3 regions of the Bacillus sp. P4_E1 genome follow, and region 3 is predicted to be linked to each of the others. Evidence: riboswitches for the same ligand, from Rfam matches in the RefSeq annotation. Region 3 holds a riboswitch; each other region holds the start of a gene.

Region 1 (6,667 bases), on a different contig from region 3:
TAGCAATTTCCGAACCATCTGGGATTTCATTTGCTTTCTTATATTTTTCAGAGTATAAGCCCATCGGTGCAATTTGCGTTGTACCAACAGCTGTAATATCTAACTTATGCTCCTTTTTAAATTGCTCTAAGAAAGCAATGTGCTGGAATGAGTTTAGTTCAATATCTCCATCAGCTAACGCTTTGTTGGGTGTTGTGTAATCAGAGAACTCAACCAGTTTAATTTTAATCCCTTCTTTTTCAGCTTTTTTCTTTAAAATTTCCCAAACGTCTCCATCTGTTCCAGTTACACCGACGCGAACTACTTTCTCTTTCGCTCCTGCACCTGTGTCTCCACCTGAGCAGCCGCTTAATGCTGTAATTCCTACGATCGCTGATAATGCAAATGCTAAAATTTTCTTCATTTTCTTTTCCCCTCTTCCTTTTTATGATCTGCGTAAAAAGACTTTCGCAAAGTAGTTCCCTAAATTTTGAGCCACCTGTACAAGAATAATAAGTAAAACAACCGTTACAAACATAACTGACGTATCAAAGCGTTGATAACCATATGTCATTGCTAAGTCACCAAGACCGCCACCACCGACAAGTCCTGCGACTGCAGAAAATTCAATTAAACCGACCGTCATAAACGTGACACCTAGGATCAATGGTGCTAAAGCTTCTGGTACGAGGATTTCAAAAACAATTCTAAGTGGTGAAGCGCCCATTGCTTGTGCTGCTTCAATTACTCCTTTCGGAACAGAAACAAGATTGGTTTCAACCATTCTAGCAATACCAATTGATGCGACTAACGTCATTGGGAAGATTGCTGCAGCCGTTCCAATCGTCGTTCCAATAACACTTCTTGTTAGTGGGCTTAAAGCTACTAAAAAGATAATGAATGGAACCGGACGAATTGTATTAATTATGATATTAAGAATAGAAAAGACCCATTTATTTTCTAAAAAATTCCCTTTTCTCGTCACATACAATAGTAAACCTAGAGGTATACCAAGAATTGTAGCAAATATAAGGGTTACAATTACCATTAAGAGGGTATCCCCCGTCGCATCTAATATGCGAGGCCAAAATATACTCCAATCAACTCGCATGAGCTTCTACCTCCTTCAGCTGCACTTGCAGTCTTAGATGTTGTAATGCTTTTTGAATTTCTTTCTGTTCACCTTGTAGTTCTACAAGAAGATTTCCAAATAGCACATTTTGGAGTTCAATAATATTTCCATAAAGAACATTTACATCGACGTTATAGTTTTTCGCAATATATGATAGTACAGGCTGTCCTGTCTCTTCCCCAGTAAAAGTCAGGCGATAAATCTGACCTCCGTTTTGAATTTTCGCTAGAACACTTTCTGGTAAGTGATCATTAATAACAGAGCGTACAAAATTTTGAGTGGTCTTTGTTTTTGGTTGTGTGAAAACGTCAAACAGTTTTCCTTCCTCAATTACTTTTCCTTTTTCCATAACGGCTACACGGTGACAAATTTCTTTCACAACGTGCATTTCATGTGTAATAAGTAGGATCGTTAAATTGTACTCTCTATTTACTTTCTTTAATAAATTTAAGATTTCTGTTGTTGTTTCCGGATCTAAAGCTGATGTTGCCTCATCACATATGAGAATATCCGGTGATGTCGCAAGTGCTCTTGCAATCCCAACACGCTGCTTTTGTCCACCTGATAACTGTTCTGGATAATAGTTCGCTTTATCTTCTAAACCAACAAATTTTAGTAGTTCATTCACTCTTTCTTTTATCTCATTCTTCGGCAATTTCGCTAACCTTAATGGATAAGCAATGTTCCCAAACACCGTTCTTGAATTAAATAGATTAAAACTTTGGAAAATCATCCCAATTCTTTGTCTTAGTTTCCGTAATTCTTTCGCCGATAATGATGTAATATCTTTATCATCTATTGAAATTGTTCCTGCAGTTGGTCTTTCTAACATATTTACTAAACGTAATAGCGTACTCTTTCCAGCACCACTAAATCCGATAATGCCAAAAATTTCGCCCTTTTCAACTGACAGCGTTACATCCTCAACCGCATGAACAGATTGCCCACCTGATTCATATACTTTACTTACATTGTTAAAAGAAATCATTTTCTTCCCTCCTATATGCTGTAAAACTTGAAGTAGAGCTTTCGAGGTAAAATAAAAAGTGCTCTCCTTCTTATCAGTAATAAAAGATAAGAAGGAGAGCACTTTTATATGTACTCATTCACATCTTCTCATCTTCCAAGCCTTTATAGGCTTGCTGGAGTTAGCACGGTATTAAAAAACCCGTTGCTGAGGTATCGTAGGGCCAGTCCCTCCACCTCTCTGGATAAGAGTGTATCGATTTAATTGTCGTTTAATTAAGTCTTATTATAGAACTCAGAATAATGAGAGTCAATACATTTTTCGGAAAAATATTAATTATTTCTCTATTTGAATTTTAAAATAAGAAGTAACAATACAATAGTGATTTTTAAAGTTATGTAAAATCCTTCTCACTCATACTTTTAAAAAGGAGAATCTTCTCTACTCATTGAATAACATTATTTGAATATGAAATCGGAGGAAGATAGATATATGAAAACAGCTCTTTTGCTCGTCGACATTCAAAATGATTATTTTCCAAGCGGAATGATGGAATTACGTAATCCAGTAGAAGCAAGTGAATATGCTAGTCAGCTACTACAACATTTTAGAATAAGAAACGAACCTATTTTTCATATCCAACATGTAGCTATAAAAGATAGCGCTACTTTTTTCCTACCCAATACAGAAGGTGTCCATATTCACGAAAATGTCCGTCCACTTAGAGAGGAAACCGTTATCCTTAAACATTATCCAAATAGCTTCCGAGAAACTGATCTTCTAGAACAATTACAACGTTCAGGAATTGAGCACGTCGTAATATGCGGGATGATGACCCATATGTGTATTGATGCTACAGTAAGAGCTGCTTTTGATTTTGGCCTTCACTGTACCGTAATACACGATGCTTGTGCTACAAAAGATCTTTCATTTAAGAATGCTACTATACCAGCTGTTTATATTCATAATACAATTTTGGCGAGTTTAAATGGAGTATACGCAAATATAATGAGTACAGAAGAGTTTTTAGCGACCTAAAAAAACACTCCTTTCAGTTAGCAAAGCCGAAAGGAGTGTTCTCTTGTCTAACCATAGATTTTCTTTCAAATTGTATTATACAGGAAATCCTCAAAATGAATACTAAAAAATATGACTAATAAGTCAATTTTTCTCGCTGTTTTGTTTCTATTTTCATGTTTATCCCGATATTAATAGGGTTTAACTAATTCAAAAGAACAAATAGTAATATTTGGCAACCTTTTCTTGATTGAAATTAACTAGCTTCTATTATAGAGAGTTTCTCAAAAAGAAAAGATCTTCACAGTCTGTGAAGATCTTTTCTACTATTTCTTATAAAGTTTCAGAAGTAGTTTTTGCTTGCATGTGAAGTGCTAAGTAGTCAGGGCCACCAGCTTTAGAGTCTGTACCAGACATGTTAAAGCCACCGAATGGTTGGTAACCTACGATTGCACCAGTACATCCACGGTTGAAGTATAAGTTACCAACGTGGAAGTCTTCGCGTGCTTTTTCAATATGGTCACGGTTGTTAGAAAGAACTGCTCCTGTTAAACCGTATTCTGTATTATTTGCAATTGCAAGTGCATGATCAAAGTCTTTTGCTTTACAGAATGCTACTACTGGTCCGAAGATTTCTTCTTTCATTAAACGAGCATCTTCTGCAACGTCAGCAACGATTGTTGGTTGGATGAACCAGCCTTTAGAATCGTCTCCTTCGCCACCTGATACGATTTTACCTTCTTCCTTACCAATTGCAACATAGCTCATTACTTTATCGAATGCAGCTTGGTCATTAACAGGTCCCATGTTAATATCTTTTGCATCTGGGTTACCTACTGTTAATTCTTTTGTTAATTCAACAGCACGATTTAATACATGATCGTATACATCTTCATGGATTACTGCACGAGAACATGCAGAACATTTTTGTCCTGAGAATCCGAATGCTGATGCAACGATAGATTTAGCTGCTAATTCAAGATCTGCCTCTTTATCAACAACGATTGTATCTTTACCGCCCATTTCAGCGATAACACGTTTTAACCAAATTTGTCCTGGGTTTACTTTTGCTGCACGTTCGTAAATACGAATACCTACATCGCGAGATCCAGTGAAGCTAACGAAACGTGTACGAGGGTGATCTACTAAATAGTCACCAACTTCAGAACCATTACCTGGAACGAAGTTTACTACGCCAGCTGGTAAACCAGCTTCTTCTAATACTTCCATAAATTTCGCTGCTACTACAGGAGTTGTACTAGCTGGTTTTAGTAATACTGTGTTACCAGAAACTACAGCAGCTGTTGTCATACCTGCCATAATTGCGAATGGGAAATTCCAAGGAGAAATGATAACACCTACTCCTAATGGAATGTAAGAGAAACGATTATATTCAATTGGACGGCTTTCTACTGGAATACCGTCTTTTAATTTCAACATTTGACGAGCATAATATTCCATAAAGTCGATTGCTTCTGCTGTATCAGCATCTGCCTCATTCCATGGTTTACCTGCTTCTTTTACAAGAATAGCAGAGAACTCATGTTTTCTACGACGAACGATTGCTGCAGCACGGAATAAAATATCTGCACGCATTTCTGGTTTTGACTTTCTCCAAGTTTGGAATGTTGCATCCGCTACTTGCATTGCTTTTTCAGCTAATTCACGGCTTGCTTTTGAAACACGACCAACAAGTTCCTCTTTATTTGCAGGGTTTACAGAAACAATTTTGTCTTCTGTAGTGATTTTTTCTCCCCCGATAATTAATGGATAGTCTTGTCCAAGATAAGATTCTACTTTCTTTAAACCCTCTTCAAACGCTAATTTGTTAGCCTCTACTGAAAAATCTGTAAATGGCTCATGTTTGTATGCTACTACCATCTTTTTAGCCTCCCCTTAGAAAAACGTTTACATTTTACAACATTATTCTACACGATAATTTAGATTTATTCAAATATTCCTAGACTTATATTTTAAAAATTTATTAATTTTTAAAATATAATAAAAAAAAGAGATTCATACATACGTATGAATCTACAAAATATGAGTATATTCCAAAACATTTTTCCCGATTAATAAAATAGTAACTAATAAAAATAAAGTCCTTACATATCCAACACCTTTTTGAACCGCAAACTTCGATCCAAAATAAGCACCTAAAATCATTGATAAGCCCATAATTATACCGTATTCAAAATGAATCACATCTAAAAATAAAAAAGTAATTAAAGATACGATATTACTAACGAAGTTCAAAAGTTTTCCAGATGCTGCCGCTTGAATAAAATCCAAACCAATTAATAAAAATGCAAAAATTAAAAAGGATCCTGTCCCTGGTCCAAAAAATCCATCATAAAATCCTATCATTAAAATAACAAAGAAAAACATTAATGTTTTTCCTTTTGTCATCTTTTTATAGGTAGATGCACTTCCCCAATCTTTTTTCGCAATAATATAAATGGCAATAAAAACCAACATTACGAGCACTAGTGGACGCAAAATATCAGGCGGAATAAACTTTACTACTAAAGCCCCTGCGACTGCTCCAATAATAGTTAACGGGATTAACTTTCCTACAATCCGAAAATTCACCTTACCTGATCGAATAAAATAAATTGTGCTCGTAAGCGTCCCCATCGTTGCAGCTAATTTATTCGTTGCGATTGCCGAAGCTGGTGATAAACCAACAAACATAAGTGCAGGAAGCGAAATTAACCCTCCCCCTCCAACAACCGAATCAATAAAAGCAGCTAAAAATCCGAATGCAATTAATAAAATAATGACTTGAAAGCTTAGTTCTTCCATGAATTTGCCCCTTACCCCTTTATTTGTAACATTTAAAATTATAACAAAATTTTTCAAGAAAAAAAGCTGTTCCTTTATGGAACAGCTCTCATCTTTAATCTAAAATTTTCACAAACGGTTCATCTTGCTTCGCTTCACGTATAATAATTGCTTCTGGGCGTTCTACAGATTTAATTGTTACTTGTACTTTCATATAATTCGGGAAGTATTCCATAACAAGTCCAGCTACATATTGTGTAAAACCAATCACTTCAGCTTTCCCATTGAATTGGACAGGAATATCGAGCTTCATTTCTCTTAATTCATCATCTCTATACATTCCAGTACCGATAACAGCTGTATAATCTCCTTGGAAATACTCACTTAATTTTGCTTTAAAGTTTGACACCCTCGCAAGATCTTCACGTTTATTATCCGCTTTCGCTTGTTCAGATGGGAATAAATAGTATTTCTCATTGATCGGCTTCCAATCCTCAACCGTTTCACTGCCTTTTTCTACCTTAGCATAAGAAACAAAATTCCCTGGTACAAGCGAAGACTTTGGACCTTGACGATAAATCGCAAATGTAACCGGAATATTTTTTATTTCAGGCTTTTTTTGCTGCATTACTTTCAAGATTTCTTGGGCCATCCTTTTCCCTTCAGCTAACATTTTCACATCTGGAATTGCAGCCTCACGCGGATAACCATGCTCTTCCTCATAATATTGAACAGAATTCATCGCTAATCCAACTACAATGCCATCAGGTTCATTATCGTTCCCACCT
Region 2 (6,667 bases), on a different contig from region 3:
GTAATTCAAACGGAATATCTTTCTTTACATGTCCTGCCGCTAATAAAAAAACAGGAATAGCGACAATCTCTGTAGCACCACGCTTCACACATGTACGAAATCCTTCTTCAATAGAAGGATTCGCTAGCTCTAAAAAACAAATTTCTTGAATATTTGCCTCTACACGGTTCATACATGACGTAATAAATGCAACCGCTTCTTCTTTTGCTGCTTTCAAACGGCTTCCATGACATATATATATAACAGCCTTCATTTTACAATACTCCGCTTACTTGATATGCATTTTCCGTTTGTTTCTCAAACCAATGTATCTTTTCTCTAAAACGGACAACTTCTCCAATAACAATCATACTTGGATTTTGAATTCGTTCTTTTTTGGCAACATCTACAATTGTTCCTAACGTCGCTGTAACAGTACGTTGCATAGATGTCGTTCCCCACTCAATGATAGCGGCAGGTGTACTTTGATCTTTTCCATGTTTTATTAGTTGTTCACATATGTAAGGTAAATTACTAACCCCCATATAGACCGCTAATGTATCTACACCTTTCGCTAAACTTTCCCACTTCACTTCCTCTTCAGCCCCTTCTTTCCGGTGCCCTGTCACAACAGCAAAACTTGCACTTGCATCGCGATGCGTTACTGGAATTCCAGCATAAGCAGGAGCAGCTATACCAGCTGAAATACCAGGAATAATTTCAAATGGGATACTTTGCTTCGCTAACGCTTCAGCTTCTTCTCCACCTCTTCCAAATACAAATGGATCTCCGCCCTTAAGTCTCGTTACAACTTTTCCTTTTTTCGCATATTTAATAAGAAATGTGTTAATTGTCTCTTGCTTCATCATGTGATAATTTGGAAGTTTCCCGCAATAAATTAAATCCGCTTCAGGCTTTGCATGAGAAAGCAATTCTTTATTTACGAGACGGTCGTACAATATAACATCAGCCTTCTCGATGCATCTCAACCCTTTAACAGTAATTAAATCCGGATCACCAGGACCCGCCCCGACGATATAAACCTTCCCCATAATCTCTCCTCATTTCTACTATAAAATGAAACTTCCACTCTTAATCACGAATGGAAGTTACTATTATTTCGTATTACATGTTCTCTACTCATGAATAACAAATGCCGCCCCTTTTCGAATCTTCTTTTTTTCAAACAAAGAAATCTCTTTCACTTCTGGTAACGGTAAAAAATGTTTTTCAAGCTCAATTTCCGCAAGCTTAAATGCCTGTTCTTCACTCTGAGCAACGACAACAATTGGAACAATACTATTTACTAATACAGCTTCAAATCGATATAAGTCCATATTGCCCCTCCTAAGATGCTATTACTTCTTCTAATACACGATTTAGTACAATTTGTAATTCTTCCACTCCAACACGTCCTACGAAATCATAAAACGTTTCGGCTAGTAATTTATTCTTTTGGAAATAACTTAAAAAGGACACGAGAACATCCGGCAAATCTTCTCCATCTATTTTCCCTTTTAACTTTTCGTTATATGCTCCTCCGTCTAATAGTGTTCCGCCCACATATATTTCAAACGCCTCAACGATTCCCTTTTCCTTCGTTTTCAGTTTTATCCCTTGCAAACCAATATCAGCAATTTGACGTTGACCACATGAGTTCGGGCATCCTACCATATGAATTCGAACTGGAACATCGAGTGCAATTTGTGTATCTAAGTACTCTGCGATTTTGCGTAATCTTTCTTTCGTTTCTACTAACGCAAGATTGCAATACTCAATGCCAGTACATGAAACCGCATGACCGATAAACGATTTCGGATTTGCTGAAATTGCTTCAAACAACGGTTCACTTAATAATCCTGCAACATTTTCTGGCGGAACATTCGGAATAATGAAGTTTTGCGAGTTACAAGTTCGAATTTGCCCGTTTCCATATTTCTTTGCAATTCTTGCAATCTCAAACATTTCCTTTGCGTGTAAACGCCCTACTGGTACATTAAAGCCGACATACTTTAATCCTGCTTGTTTTTGATCTTGAACGCCATAAAAGTATCCTGCATTCCAGCCTTTGAGAGCACTTTCCCCTTTACTTTGCAATGGGCCTGTATACTCTATTAGTTTCTCTTTAAATTTCTCCGCACCCCAGTCAGCAACAAGAAATTTCAAACGTGCTAAATGACGCTTTTCACGATATCCAAAATCACGGAATATAGTAGCAATTGCAATTGCTATCCCCTTCACTTCTTCTGGTAAAACGAATACATCTAATTCTTCCGCTAAGTACGGACGAGCTGATAAGCCTCCCCCTACTTTTATATGAAAACCAATTTTTTTCTCACCATCTATTTCTTTCGTAGCGGGTGTAAATGCCACACAGTTAATCTCTGCATTTGCTGAATTATAAATGTTAGAACTAATAGACATTTTGAATTTACGTGGTAGATTAGAAAACTCTTCATTATGTTGGAAGTAATCGTATATTTCTTTAACAATCGATGTTGTATCAAATAGTTCATTCGCATCAATTCCAGCAAGTGGATTACCTGTAATATTACGCGTAATATCACCACATGCCCCTGCTGAAGATAAACCAACTCTCGCTAATCTTTTAAAAATATCCGGAATTTGCCCAATTTCTAACCAATGAAACTGAATCGCCTGTCTTGTCGTAATATCTAACACATCACGCCCATAATCTTCAGCGATAGAAGCAAGTGCTTCTGCCTGTGCATTTGTAATAATTCCAGAAGGAATGTTGACACGCATCATAAAATAGCCCGCTTCTTTCGGTCTTTGCAAATACAATCCCGCCCATTTAAAAGCGTCCCACTCTTCTTTCGGAATAGATTCAAATCCATTCTCCGCATAGTAAGGAATATCATTAAAGATTTCTAATCCGTCTTTCTCTAATTTCTTTTTCTCTGTTTGATTTAATTTTTCATTATTAGCCCACACTTTTTCATAACTCATCTTTTATCCCCCTATATGAAACTACGCTCTTGCAAGTACTTCACAATTTGCTCTGCACATTCTTCAATAGAATCCTTGTGCGTTTCTACAATTAATTCTGCTTGTTTTGGTTCCTCATACGGTGAATCAACACCAGTAAACTCTTTAATATCACCTTGTCTCGCTTTTTTGTATAACCCTTTTGGATCACGTTTTTCACACTCTTCAATTGGACATTTTACAAACACTTCTATAAACTCATCTGCCGCTAATAAATCCCTAACTTGTTTTCGATCTACTTGAAATGGTGAAATAAACGCTGTAAGGACAACAGTACCTTGATCTACAAATAGCTTCGCCACTTCGCCAATACGTCTTATATTTTCCATACGATCACTTTCAGAAAAACCTAAGTCTTTATTTAAACCGTGCCGAATGTTATCCCCATCTAGCACATAATTTCCGATATTCTTTTCAAATAGTTTACGAGCAACCGCATTCGCTACTGTAGATTTGCCCGAAGCTGATAAACCAGTAAACCAAACTACAAAACTGTGATGCCCATTCTTCACTCTTCTCTCATCTTTTGAAACAGAAGCTGTATGCCAAGTAATATTCGTATCCATCTCATTCTCTCCCTATTCTGTTACTACTTCTTTTTTCAAACCTTTAATTAGCACTTCCACTACTTCTTTACGACTAAATGTACTTGGCGGAATCTCACCATTTCTTAACATTTCTCGTACTTTCGTACCCGATAAGATGACACGGTCTTCTTTTCCATGCGGACATGTTTTCGTTGAAGCCATTGCTTCACATTTCGTGCAGTAAAAACTATGTTCAAAAAATAACGGCGTAATCCCTAACTCTTCTACTGTAAAATTCGTAAAGATTTCCTGCGCTTCATATGTTCCGTAATAGTCCCCTACCCCAGCATGATCACGCCCTACAATAAAGTGGGTACAACCAAAGTTCTTTCTTACTAGTGCATGAAATATCGCTTCCCTTGGTCCTGCGTAACGCATTGCTGCAGGAAATACACCTAAAAAGACACGATCTTTCGGATAATAGTTTTGAAGTAATACTTCATAGCTTTCCATCCTTACATCAGCAGGAATATCATCTGACTTCGTTTCCCCAACGAGCGGATTTAAAAAGAGACCATCTACAATTTCAAGGGCAGATTTTTGAATATACTCATGGGCACGATGTACTGGGTTTCTCGTTTGAAATCCAACTACTGTTTTCCAACCGCGTTTTTTAAATTCTTCTCTCGTTTCAATTGGATCTAAATGATAAGAAGGAAACGGATTATTTCCAAAGCGTTTTGTAAGAATAATAGCTCCTCCAACGTAAACGTTTGGTCGTTCATATAATTTTTTCACACCTGGATGTGCTTCATCCGTCGTTTTATATACAAGTAACGCTTCTTTTTCTTTATCTGGTACAAAAATATCTTCTATTTGAATAACACCATATACATTTCCTGCGTTGACAAGTTTTACTTCCTCTCCAGCCTGCAGTTTCTCGGCTACTTCTTCTGTTACCGGTAGTGTAATCGGTATACTCCATACGCTACCATTTGCTAAACGCAGCGTTTCTACTACTGAATCATAATCTCTCTTCCCTAAAAATCCTGTAAGAGGGCTATATCCTCCTGTCGCCAAAAGTTCTAAATCACTAAGTGCAATTTTGTCTATCTCGATTTCCTTTACAATGTTCGATATTTCATATGTTTCATCAATGCGGTTTACTAATTCATTTGTTGTACTCATCTTCTTATATCCCTTCTTAGCTTTATTTCAAAATCTATCTCATTGAAAGTGAAGGCCACATTCCGTCTTCATTTTCCCAGCCCATCTTCCATCTCTTGAGTTGCCACCATCACCTACAGGTAATGTACATTTCTCACACCCAATACTCGGATAGCCAACATCATGCAATGGGTTATACGGCAAACTATGTTTATATACATATCGCCAAACTTCTTTCCAAGTCCAATGAATGAGCGGACAAACTTTAATAGATTGAAAACGACGATCTTGATTTATAAACTGTGTATGCTTACGCGTTTCTGATTGTTCCCTTCTTAAGCCTGATATCCACGCTTTTTCCGCTGCTAATGATTTTTCTAACGGTAAAATTTTTCTAATACTACAGCAAAGATTCGGATTACTTTCCCATAACTTCTCTCCATGAAGCTTCGCTTGTTCATCGAGTGTAAGTTCTGGCTGTTTTTCTATAATATTTAATGAAGGAAATCTCTCGCGTACCTTCTTAATTAATTCGTACGTTTCTTGAAAATGAACATTTGTATCCAAAAATACAACTTTAGCAGATGGATTTACTTGGTTTATAAGATGCAATAAAACCATTCCCTCCACCCCAAAGCTACATGCATATACAATTTCATCTTTATATTCGTTATAAGCCCAACTTAATACTGATAGCGCGCCTTTCGTTTCATCTTCTTCAGAAAATGAAACACTATTTTCTTTCCACGTTTCGTACGTCAACATGTTTTTTCCCCCTGTAAAAGCAAAAAGACGGCTTTAACCTATTAAAAATAGATTAAAACCGCCTCTAGTTTTTCTAGTCAGCGCTTTTTACTTTAAACGAACCTTTTCACTTTTTTCTAATTGAATCACTTTTCCATCTTGCACAACAATTGTAATGGAACCATATTTCATATCAGCAAGCATCGCTTGAATTTTCTCAGATACTTCATCAAAATGCTCCCGTACGCTCACGCAAACAGCCCCCCTTTTTATTCATAAAAAAAATCTTTCCCATTTCGAAAAGACTGTTCGGTAATATATTTTACCTTATCTTTCAAAATGGATTCCATTTTGCTGGATTTAGCACCTTGCTTTCTATAAGCAGGTTGCCGAGCTTCGTAGGGCCAGTTCCCTCAGCTTCTCTTGATAAGCTTTGTATTTGTATTTTATCACAATTCTGATTTTTTTCAATCCTAGTTTTCCGATATATTTAATTATTTTTCTTTTTTTAAAAGGAGTTGCCTTTACTAGACAACTCCTTCTTTCTCATTCACACCAGCTCTTTAATACGTATGCGATCGTTCCCAATGATATTTTCATATGTTTCACGTTCTACGACAATTTGTGACGTCCCGCCTTTTGCAAAGACGACAGCTGGTCTACGAATACGATTATAATTATTCGCCATCGAGTACCCATATGCCCCCGTACAAGAAATTGCTAGTAAATCAGAAGAAGCAACTTGCGGTAAGTTAATATCCCAAATCAGCATATCTCCACTTTCACAGCATTTCCCAGCAATCGAAACGAGTTCCTCATTCTCATCATTCCCTCGATTCGCCAACATCGCCTCATAACGGGCTCCGTATAGAGCTGGTCTTAAATTATCTGTCATTCCACCATCGACTGAAACATATTTCCGAATGCCAGGAATCTCTTTCACCGCTCCGACTGTATAAAGTGTTGTTCCCGCATCACCTACGATACTACGACCTGGTTCAACCCATATTTCTGGAAGCGGATATTCACATAATGTAAATTGTTCTCTTATCGTACTTGTTACAGCGTGCACATACGTTTCAAGTGTTAACGGTGTATCTGAATCCGTATAACGTATACCGAAACCTCCGCCCACATTTAATACTTTCATCACATAATGTGTTCGCTCTCTCACTTCTTCTAAAAATTGGCGGAGTACTTCAATTGCTCGAACAAATCCAGCCGTTTCAAATATTTGTGAT
Region 3 (6,667 bases):
TTATGACAATGCGCCAAGAGATAGAGCGATGATGTATACGCAAGGGTTTGTAAACATGGGAAGCCCTGAAGGACAGTATTGGGGTATGGGGTTATATAATGATACTGTTTCCGATCAAAGTATTCATAATATGTATATCATAGTATTTCAAACAATTTCGGACTATTTAAGTCGATGATGAAGGAGCCTGTAAAAGGGCTCTTTTTATTTTTAAATAAACGTTTGTTTAAGAGGTATGTTCGGTATGGAAGAATTCATGTATTCCAAAGGTTGGGGTAGAAAAACATGAAATTAATCAAACGTTTGTTTAAGGTATATGTTCGGTATAAAAGAATCTACGTATTCCAAAGGTTGAGGTAGAAAAATATGAAATTAATCAAACGTTTGTTTAAGATATATGTTCGGCGTGGGATGAGAAAAAATTTTAAAAAAATTATATATTTATTTTTTCTTAATAAATGGCGGAAAAATAAGAAAAATTAGCAGGATTATTAAAAATTATCACGAAATAAGTAAAAGTTTAGCGAATAATCGTTTGAAATAATAAAATGTTTTCTATATGATAAAGGTAAAGGTTAGTAAAAAAGTAGGTGAATTTATGACAGTAACATTTTATTCATATCCAAAATGTGGCACATGTCAAAAAGCAAAGAAATGGTTTGAGGCAAACGATGTAGCATATGAGATGATTCATATTGTTGAAAATCCACCGTCAAAAGAAGATTTACGTAATTTACATGAGAAAAGTGAATTACCATTAAAAAAATTCTTTAATACAAGTGGAATGCGTTACCGCGAACTTGGTTTAAAAGATAAGTTAAAGGATGCAAGCGAAGACGAAATGTATGAGCTTTTAGCATCTGATGGCATGTTAATTAAACGTCCAATTGTAACAGATGGAACGAGTGTAACACTTGGTTTTAACGAAGAGCAGTTTGAAAGTGTGTGGAAAAAGTACCAATAAGGTATTTTTACATAATTAATACATTCACTGGAGGTACAGTCATGAGCATTCCAAATAATTTACGTTACTCTGAAGAACACGAATGGGTAAAAACAGAAGGTAATGCGGTTGTTATCGGTATTACTCATTTTGCGCAAGGTGAGTTAGGCGATATCGTATTCGTTGAACTTCCTGAAGTAGGTGCAACAATCCAAGCTGACGAGCCATTCGGAAGTGTAGAATCTGTTAAAACAGTTTCTGAGTTATACGCACCTGTAAGTGGTAAAGTTGTAGCAGTAAACGAAGAATTAAGTGACCAACCAGAACTAGTTAACGAATCTCCATACGAGGGTGCATGGATGGTTAAAGTTGAACTTTCTGATGCAAGCCAAGTTGAGAAGTTATTAACTGCAGAAAAATATGCAGAAATGACAAACCAAGACTAATTATAGTCGAAGAAAAAGGACAGCCTTTGTGCTGTCCTTTTTTATGTTGTGTACATAATGAATTTAAAAACATATATATTAATTATTATGTAGGAGAACGTTTTTGAAAAACTTTTTTCATGGAGGCTTCATGCTGAGCGAGCCGCTTGCGGTTTTCATTGTCTAGCTCCAGCGGGCTAGATTGTTCGGTGGCTTCGCGTCTTCCTGTGAGGCAAAAGGCGCCTCTACGTCAGAAGCTCCATCCCCCTCACAATCTGAACGAGCCGCTTGCGCTTTTCTTTTGCAAAAATAAACAGGAAACAACATGAAAATAACGAATATACTATATACTAAGTTAAAGGTTGTATAGTATATGGTGATCGGGTGATGACATATGATTTATGTGGAAAAAGTCATTATTGTAGAAGGTAAATCGGATAGAAGAAAGATTGAATCTATTATTCGTGAACCAGTGGAAATTGTTTGTACAAATGGTACAATTGGTTTGTCGAAAATGGATGAGCTCATTGATCAATTTTTTGATAAGGACGTATATGTGCTAGTGGATGCTGATGATGCAGGAGAAAAGTTAAGGAAACAATTCCGAAAAGAATTTCCGCAAGCAGAGCATATTTATATTGATCGCTCGTATCGCGAGGTGGCGACTGCACCTTCTTCACATTTAGCAAATGTATTATGGGGAGCAGACATTGACGTTTATACAGAATATTTACGGTAAGGAATGATAGAAGTGATTGATTGGACAGGTGCCGAAGCTACAGCCCTAATAGGAAATGAAGAAAAAACAGTGTTATATGTGTATACACCAATGTGTGGAACATGCCAATTGGCAAAGAAGATGTTAACGGTCGTTGAGATGACGATTGAAGATTTGAAAATTGGAATGTTAGATTTAAATTATGCCCCGCATTTAGCGAAAGAGTATGGGATAGAAAGTGTACCGTGTTTACTTATTTTTGAAAATGGGACACTGATGAAGAAAATATATGCATTTCATTCGGTTGAATATTTATATACGGAATTAAAGTAGGCGGCAAAGTTTTTGCCGCCTCGACATATTTCTTGGGAAATATGTCGACATGCGTGATAGATACAGTATTTGTCGAGCGAAAATAACAGGATTGCCCTTTAATAAGAGGGAATGGTATGTAATAGAAAGTGATATGAGGGATGTGGTTTAGGATGAAATTATATTCTTTGCTTCAATCATTTGTAAATTACGCTAATGGTCAATATCATTTAGAACCGCTTTTAAGGCAAGGAGAAAGAACTGTTAATTTTCGTTTTGGAGATGAATGCTGTTCGTTACAAATTTCAAGAGATTATATAGAACTTTTGAAAGAGGCGAGAGGAACGGAACAAATCGTTTGTTTAGAGGAAGAGGATGTACAAAAATTAGTGACTGGAAATATGAGGTTGCAAAAGTTAATGAGTGATGGACGGGTACAATATTCTGGAACGTATCGAACGATGTTATTAGTTGAATCGATGTTTCATATATGTAAACCGATGTCAGTCGGAGCTTAAAATTCTGAAGTTTCTTTTTTTACGAAAATTTCTGTTGACAGAGCGTGTGGATATTGATACAATTCAATTCATAAAATATAGACAATTTCATAAATTTTAAATCAGACGAAAATTTAATCTGATTTCTCTTATTAAGAGAGGTGGAGGGACTGTGCCCTGTGAAGCCCGGCAACCGTCAACTTATGTTGAAATGGTGCCAATTCCTGCAAAGCAAATGCTTTGAGAGATGAGAGAGAGGGATAATGTTGTTATATACGCATATAAACCTTTCTGCTTCTCTAGAAGCGGAAAGGTTTTTTGTTGTTTGAATGCGGAGGACATTCAAATAATAAGAGGAGCTATAACGATGGACTACACGCATGAAAAATAAAAAAATGCGGAGTCTATCCAAAGTTTTATGAAATCCAGCTCCAGCGGCTAGAATGTTCGATGGCTTCGCTTCTTCCTATGAGGCAAAAAGCGCCTCTACGTCAGAAGCTCCATCCACTTCACATTCTAAACGAGCCGCTTGCGCTTTTTATTTAAAAAAGGGGTGAACATCATGATCTTATTAGAAAATGTAAAGAAAATATATAAGGCAAAAAGCGGTGATGTCACTGCTGTAGATAACGCCAACTTAAAAGTAGATAAGGGTGAAATATTTGGTGTTATTGGATATAGTGGCGCTGGGAAAAGTTCGTTAATCAGATTGTTTAATCAGTTAGAGAAACCAACTTCTGGCCAAATTACAATTGCGAATCGTGTGATTTCAGCGATTACTGGAAATGAACTTCGTAAGGCAAGACAAGAAATCGGAATGATTTTTCAGCATTTCAACTTACTTTGGTCACGAACTGTGCGTGAAAATATCGCATTCCCACTTGAAATTGCAGGTGTCGATAAGGCGGAGAGAAGAAAACGTGTCGATGAGTTAATTCATCTTGTTGGATTAGAAGGAAGAGGAGACGCGTACCCATCTCAGCTAAGTGGTGGACAAAAGCAGCGCGTCGGGATTGCAAGAGCGTTAGCAAATAATCCACAAGTACTTTTATGTGATGAAGCAACGTCAGCTCTTGATCCGGAAACGACAGATCAAATTTTAGATTTATTGTTAGATATTAATAAGCGTCTCGGCTTAACAATTGTATTGATTACGCATGAGATGCACGTTATTCGCAAAATTTGTAATCGAGTTGCTGTAATGGAGAAAGGGAAGATCGTAGAAACGGGTCCAGTACTTGACGTATTCCGTAATCCACAGCAAGACATTACAAAACGATTTGTACAGCAGTTAACTGATTCTGAAGATACGAATGAAACGATTGAAAGTTTAATAGAAAAGTATCCAGATGGAAAAGTAATTCGTTTGCAGTTTGTCGGTGAAGCGGTAGAAAGACCGGTACTTCAAAGGTTAATGCAGCGCGGTGATATAGAAGTTAGCATTTTGCAAGGAAATATCGCGCAAACGAATAACGGATCTTACGGAAGTTTAGTCGTTCATTTAAATGGTGAAGAAACAGCGATCCAGCAAGCAATAGAAGGGATTCATCAAGATCAAGTAGAGCTGGAGGTGATTGCACATGGATAAGTTAATCGCAAATATTGATTGGAATCAAATGTTAGAAGCAACTGGTGAAACGTTATATATGACGGCAATCGCAGCACTTGCCACATTTGTTTTAGGACTTATTTTAGGACTATTACTCTTTATGACAGCGAAAGATAATTTATGGGAAAATAAAGCGATTAATACGGTGATTGGAGCGTTCGTAAACATTTTCCGTTCTATACCGTTCATCATTTTAATTATTTTATTAATCCCGTTCACAAAGATTCTTCTTGGAACAATACTCGGAGCGAGTGCAGCGCTGCCAGCTTTAATTATTGGAGCGGCACCATTTTACGCGAGAATGGTTGAAATCGCGCTTCGTGAGATTGATAAAGGTGTAATTGAAGCTTCAAAAGCGATGGGAGCAAAAACAAGCACAATTATTTTGAAGGTGTTAATTCCAGAATCGTTACCAGCGTTAGTATCTGGTATTACGGTTACGACTATTGCTTTAGTAGGCTATACAGCAATGGCAGGTGTTGTTGGTGCTGGTGGTCTTGGAACACTTGCTTACTTAGAGGGATTCCAGCGTGGAAATAACGATGTAACAATCGTTGCGACAATTTGTGTATTACTCGTTGTATTTTTAATTCAGTGGATTGGTGATAGTTTAACGACTCGAATAGATAAAAGATAATGAAAACAGGGGGATATTTCAAATGAAAAAATTATTACTTACAGCACTTATTTCAACTTCAATTTTTGGGTTAGCTGCTTGTGGCGGGAAAGATAAAGATGAAAAGAAACTTGTTGTTGGTGCTTCTAACGTACCGCACGCTGAAATTTTAGAAAAGGCAAAACCGTTACTTGAGAAAAAAGGAATTGAGTTAGAAATTAAAAAATTCCAAGACTACGTATTACCAAATAAATCGTTAGCGGATAAGGAATTAGATGCAAACTACTTCCAGCACATTCCGTATTTAGAAAAAGAGATTAAAGATAAGAAATATGATTTTGAAATAGCAGGAAAAATTCATTTAGAACCGATTGGTGTGTATTCTCAAAAATATAAGAGCTTAAAAGAACTTCCAAACGGGGCGACAATTATTATGAGTAATTCTGTTACTGATCATGGTCGTGGTTTAGCAATTTTACAAAAAGAAGGCATTTTAAAAATTAAAGACGGAGTAGAGCCAGTTAAAGCAACTCCAAAAGATATTGCGGATAATCCGAAAAACTTAAAGTTCAAAACAGATATCGAGCCTGGTTTATTGCCACAAGTGTATAACAATAAAGAAGGCGATGCGGTTCTAATTAATTCTAACTATGCAATTGATGCGAAATTAAACCCAGAAAAAGACGCGATTGCAATTGAAGGAAATGATTCTCCATACGCAAACGTAGTAGCTGTTCGTAAAGGCGATAAAGATAAAAAAGAGATTAAAGCTCTTATAGAAGTACTGCATTCTAAAGAAATTGAAGACTTTATTACTAAAGAATATAAAGGGGCAGTTGTTCCTGTAAAAGAATAATTGTGGAAAAAGGGCTGGTGTATGCCGGTCCTTTTTTTACTACATAACTATAGGGGAGAAGGGGACATCATATGAAAAAGATTCTATTGTCAGTTGTTACAGCACTGTCTGTATTTACATTAGCTGCTTGCGGGGGGAAAGATGAGAATAAGCTTGTCGTTGGCGCTTCTAATATACCGCACGCTGTTATTTTAGAAAAGGCACAGCCAATATTAGAGAAAAAGGGCATTAAGTTAGAGATAAAAAAATTCCAGGATTATGTTTTACCAAATAAGGCATTAGCTGATAAAGAAATCGATGCAAATTATTTTCAACATATCCCTTATTTAGATAAAGAGATTCAAGAAAAAGGATACAAAATTGTAAATGCAGGAAAAATTCATTTAGAGCCAATGGGCATTTATTCTAAGAAATATAAAAGCTTAAAAGAACTTCCAGATGGCGGAACAGTTATTATGAGTAATAACGTAGCGGAGCGTGGCCGTATGCTCGCATTGTTACAAAAAGGCGGCGTTATTAAATTAAAAGACGGTGTAGATGTTGTTAAAGCAACAGTAAAAGATGTTGTAGAAAATCCGAAAAATTTAAAGTTTAAAACAGATGTAGAACCTGGACTTTCACCGAAGCTGTACGAAAACAATGAAGGTGATGCTTTATTTATTAATTCAAACTATGCAATTGATGCGAAATT

What was found. A riboswitch is a leader RNA that binds a small molecule or an ion and turns the genes downstream of it on or off. The one in region 3 is predicted to bind S-adenosylmethionine.
Region 1: linked by a shared signal. The riboswitch ahead of AC1DS7_RS15040 (methionine ABC transporter ATP-binding protein) and the one ahead of AC1DS7_RS21790 (methionine ABC transporter ATP-binding protein) in region 3 are both predicted to bind S-adenosylmethionine.
Region 2: linked by a shared signal. The riboswitch ahead of AC1DS7_RS08765 (YezD family protein) and the one ahead of AC1DS7_RS21790 (methionine ABC transporter ATP-binding protein) in region 3 are both predicted to bind S-adenosylmethionine.

The regions. Positions count from the first base shown of each region.
Region 1 is NZ_JBFUIV010000009.1:204,458-211,124, forward strand. It holds gene AC1DS7_RS15030 (MetQ/NlpA family ABC transporter substrate-binding protein) at 1-403, opposite strand, end outside; gene AC1DS7_RS15035 (methionine ABC transporter permease) at 425-1,090, opposite strand; gene AC1DS7_RS15040 (methionine ABC transporter ATP-binding protein) at 1,080-2,099, opposite strand; SAM riboswitch class I at 2,225-2,329, opposite strand; gene AC1DS7_RS15045 (cysteine hydrolase family protein) at 2,571-3,116, shown strand; gene pruA (L-glutamate gamma-semialdehyde dehydrogenase) at 3,429-4,976, opposite strand; gene AC1DS7_RS15055 (TSUP family transporter) at 5,130-5,900, opposite strand; gene AC1DS7_RS15060 (CamS family sex pheromone protein) at 5,995-6,667, opposite strand, start outside.
Region 2 is NZ_JBFUIV010000005.1:61,779-68,445, reverse strand. It holds gene AC1DS7_RS08800 (sirohydrochlorin chelatase) at 1-253, opposite strand, end outside; gene cobA (uroporphyrinogen-III C-methyltransferase) at 255-1,031, opposite strand; gene AC1DS7_RS08790 (DUF3906 family protein) at 1,116-1,316, opposite strand; gene AC1DS7_RS08785 (nitrite/sulfite reductase) at 1,327-2,949, opposite strand; gene cysC (adenylyl-sulfate kinase) at 2,961-3,554, opposite strand; gene sat (sulfate adenylyltransferase) at 3,567-4,703, opposite strand; gene AC1DS7_RS08770 (phosphoadenylyl-sulfate reductase) at 4,743-5,447, opposite strand; gene AC1DS7_RS08765 (YezD family protein) at 5,535-5,678, opposite strand; SAM riboswitch class I at 5,751-5,859, opposite strand; gene lysA (diaminopimelate decarboxylase) at 5,977-6,667, opposite strand, start outside.
Region 3 is NZ_JBFUIV010000018.1:21,597-28,263, reverse strand. It holds gene AC1DS7_RS21820 (hypothetical protein) at 1-178, shown strand, start outside; gene AC1DS7_RS21815 (arsenate reductase family protein) at 599-964, shown strand; gene gcvH (glycine cleavage system protein GcvH) at 1,006-1,389, shown strand; gene AC1DS7_RS21805 (toprim domain-containing protein) at 1,763-2,107, shown strand; gene AC1DS7_RS21800 (thioredoxin family protein) at 2,111-2,419, shown strand; gene AC1DS7_RS21795 (hypothetical protein) at 2,572-2,916, shown strand; SAM riboswitch class I at 3,042-3,149, shown strand; gene AC1DS7_RS21790 (methionine ABC transporter ATP-binding protein) at 3,458-4,483, shown strand; gene AC1DS7_RS21785 (methionine ABC transporter permease) at 4,476-5,141, shown strand; gene metQ (methionine ABC transporter substrate-binding lipoprotein MetQ) at 5,164-5,976, shown strand; gene metQ (methionine ABC transporter substrate-binding lipoprotein MetQ) at 6,048-6,667, shown strand, end outside.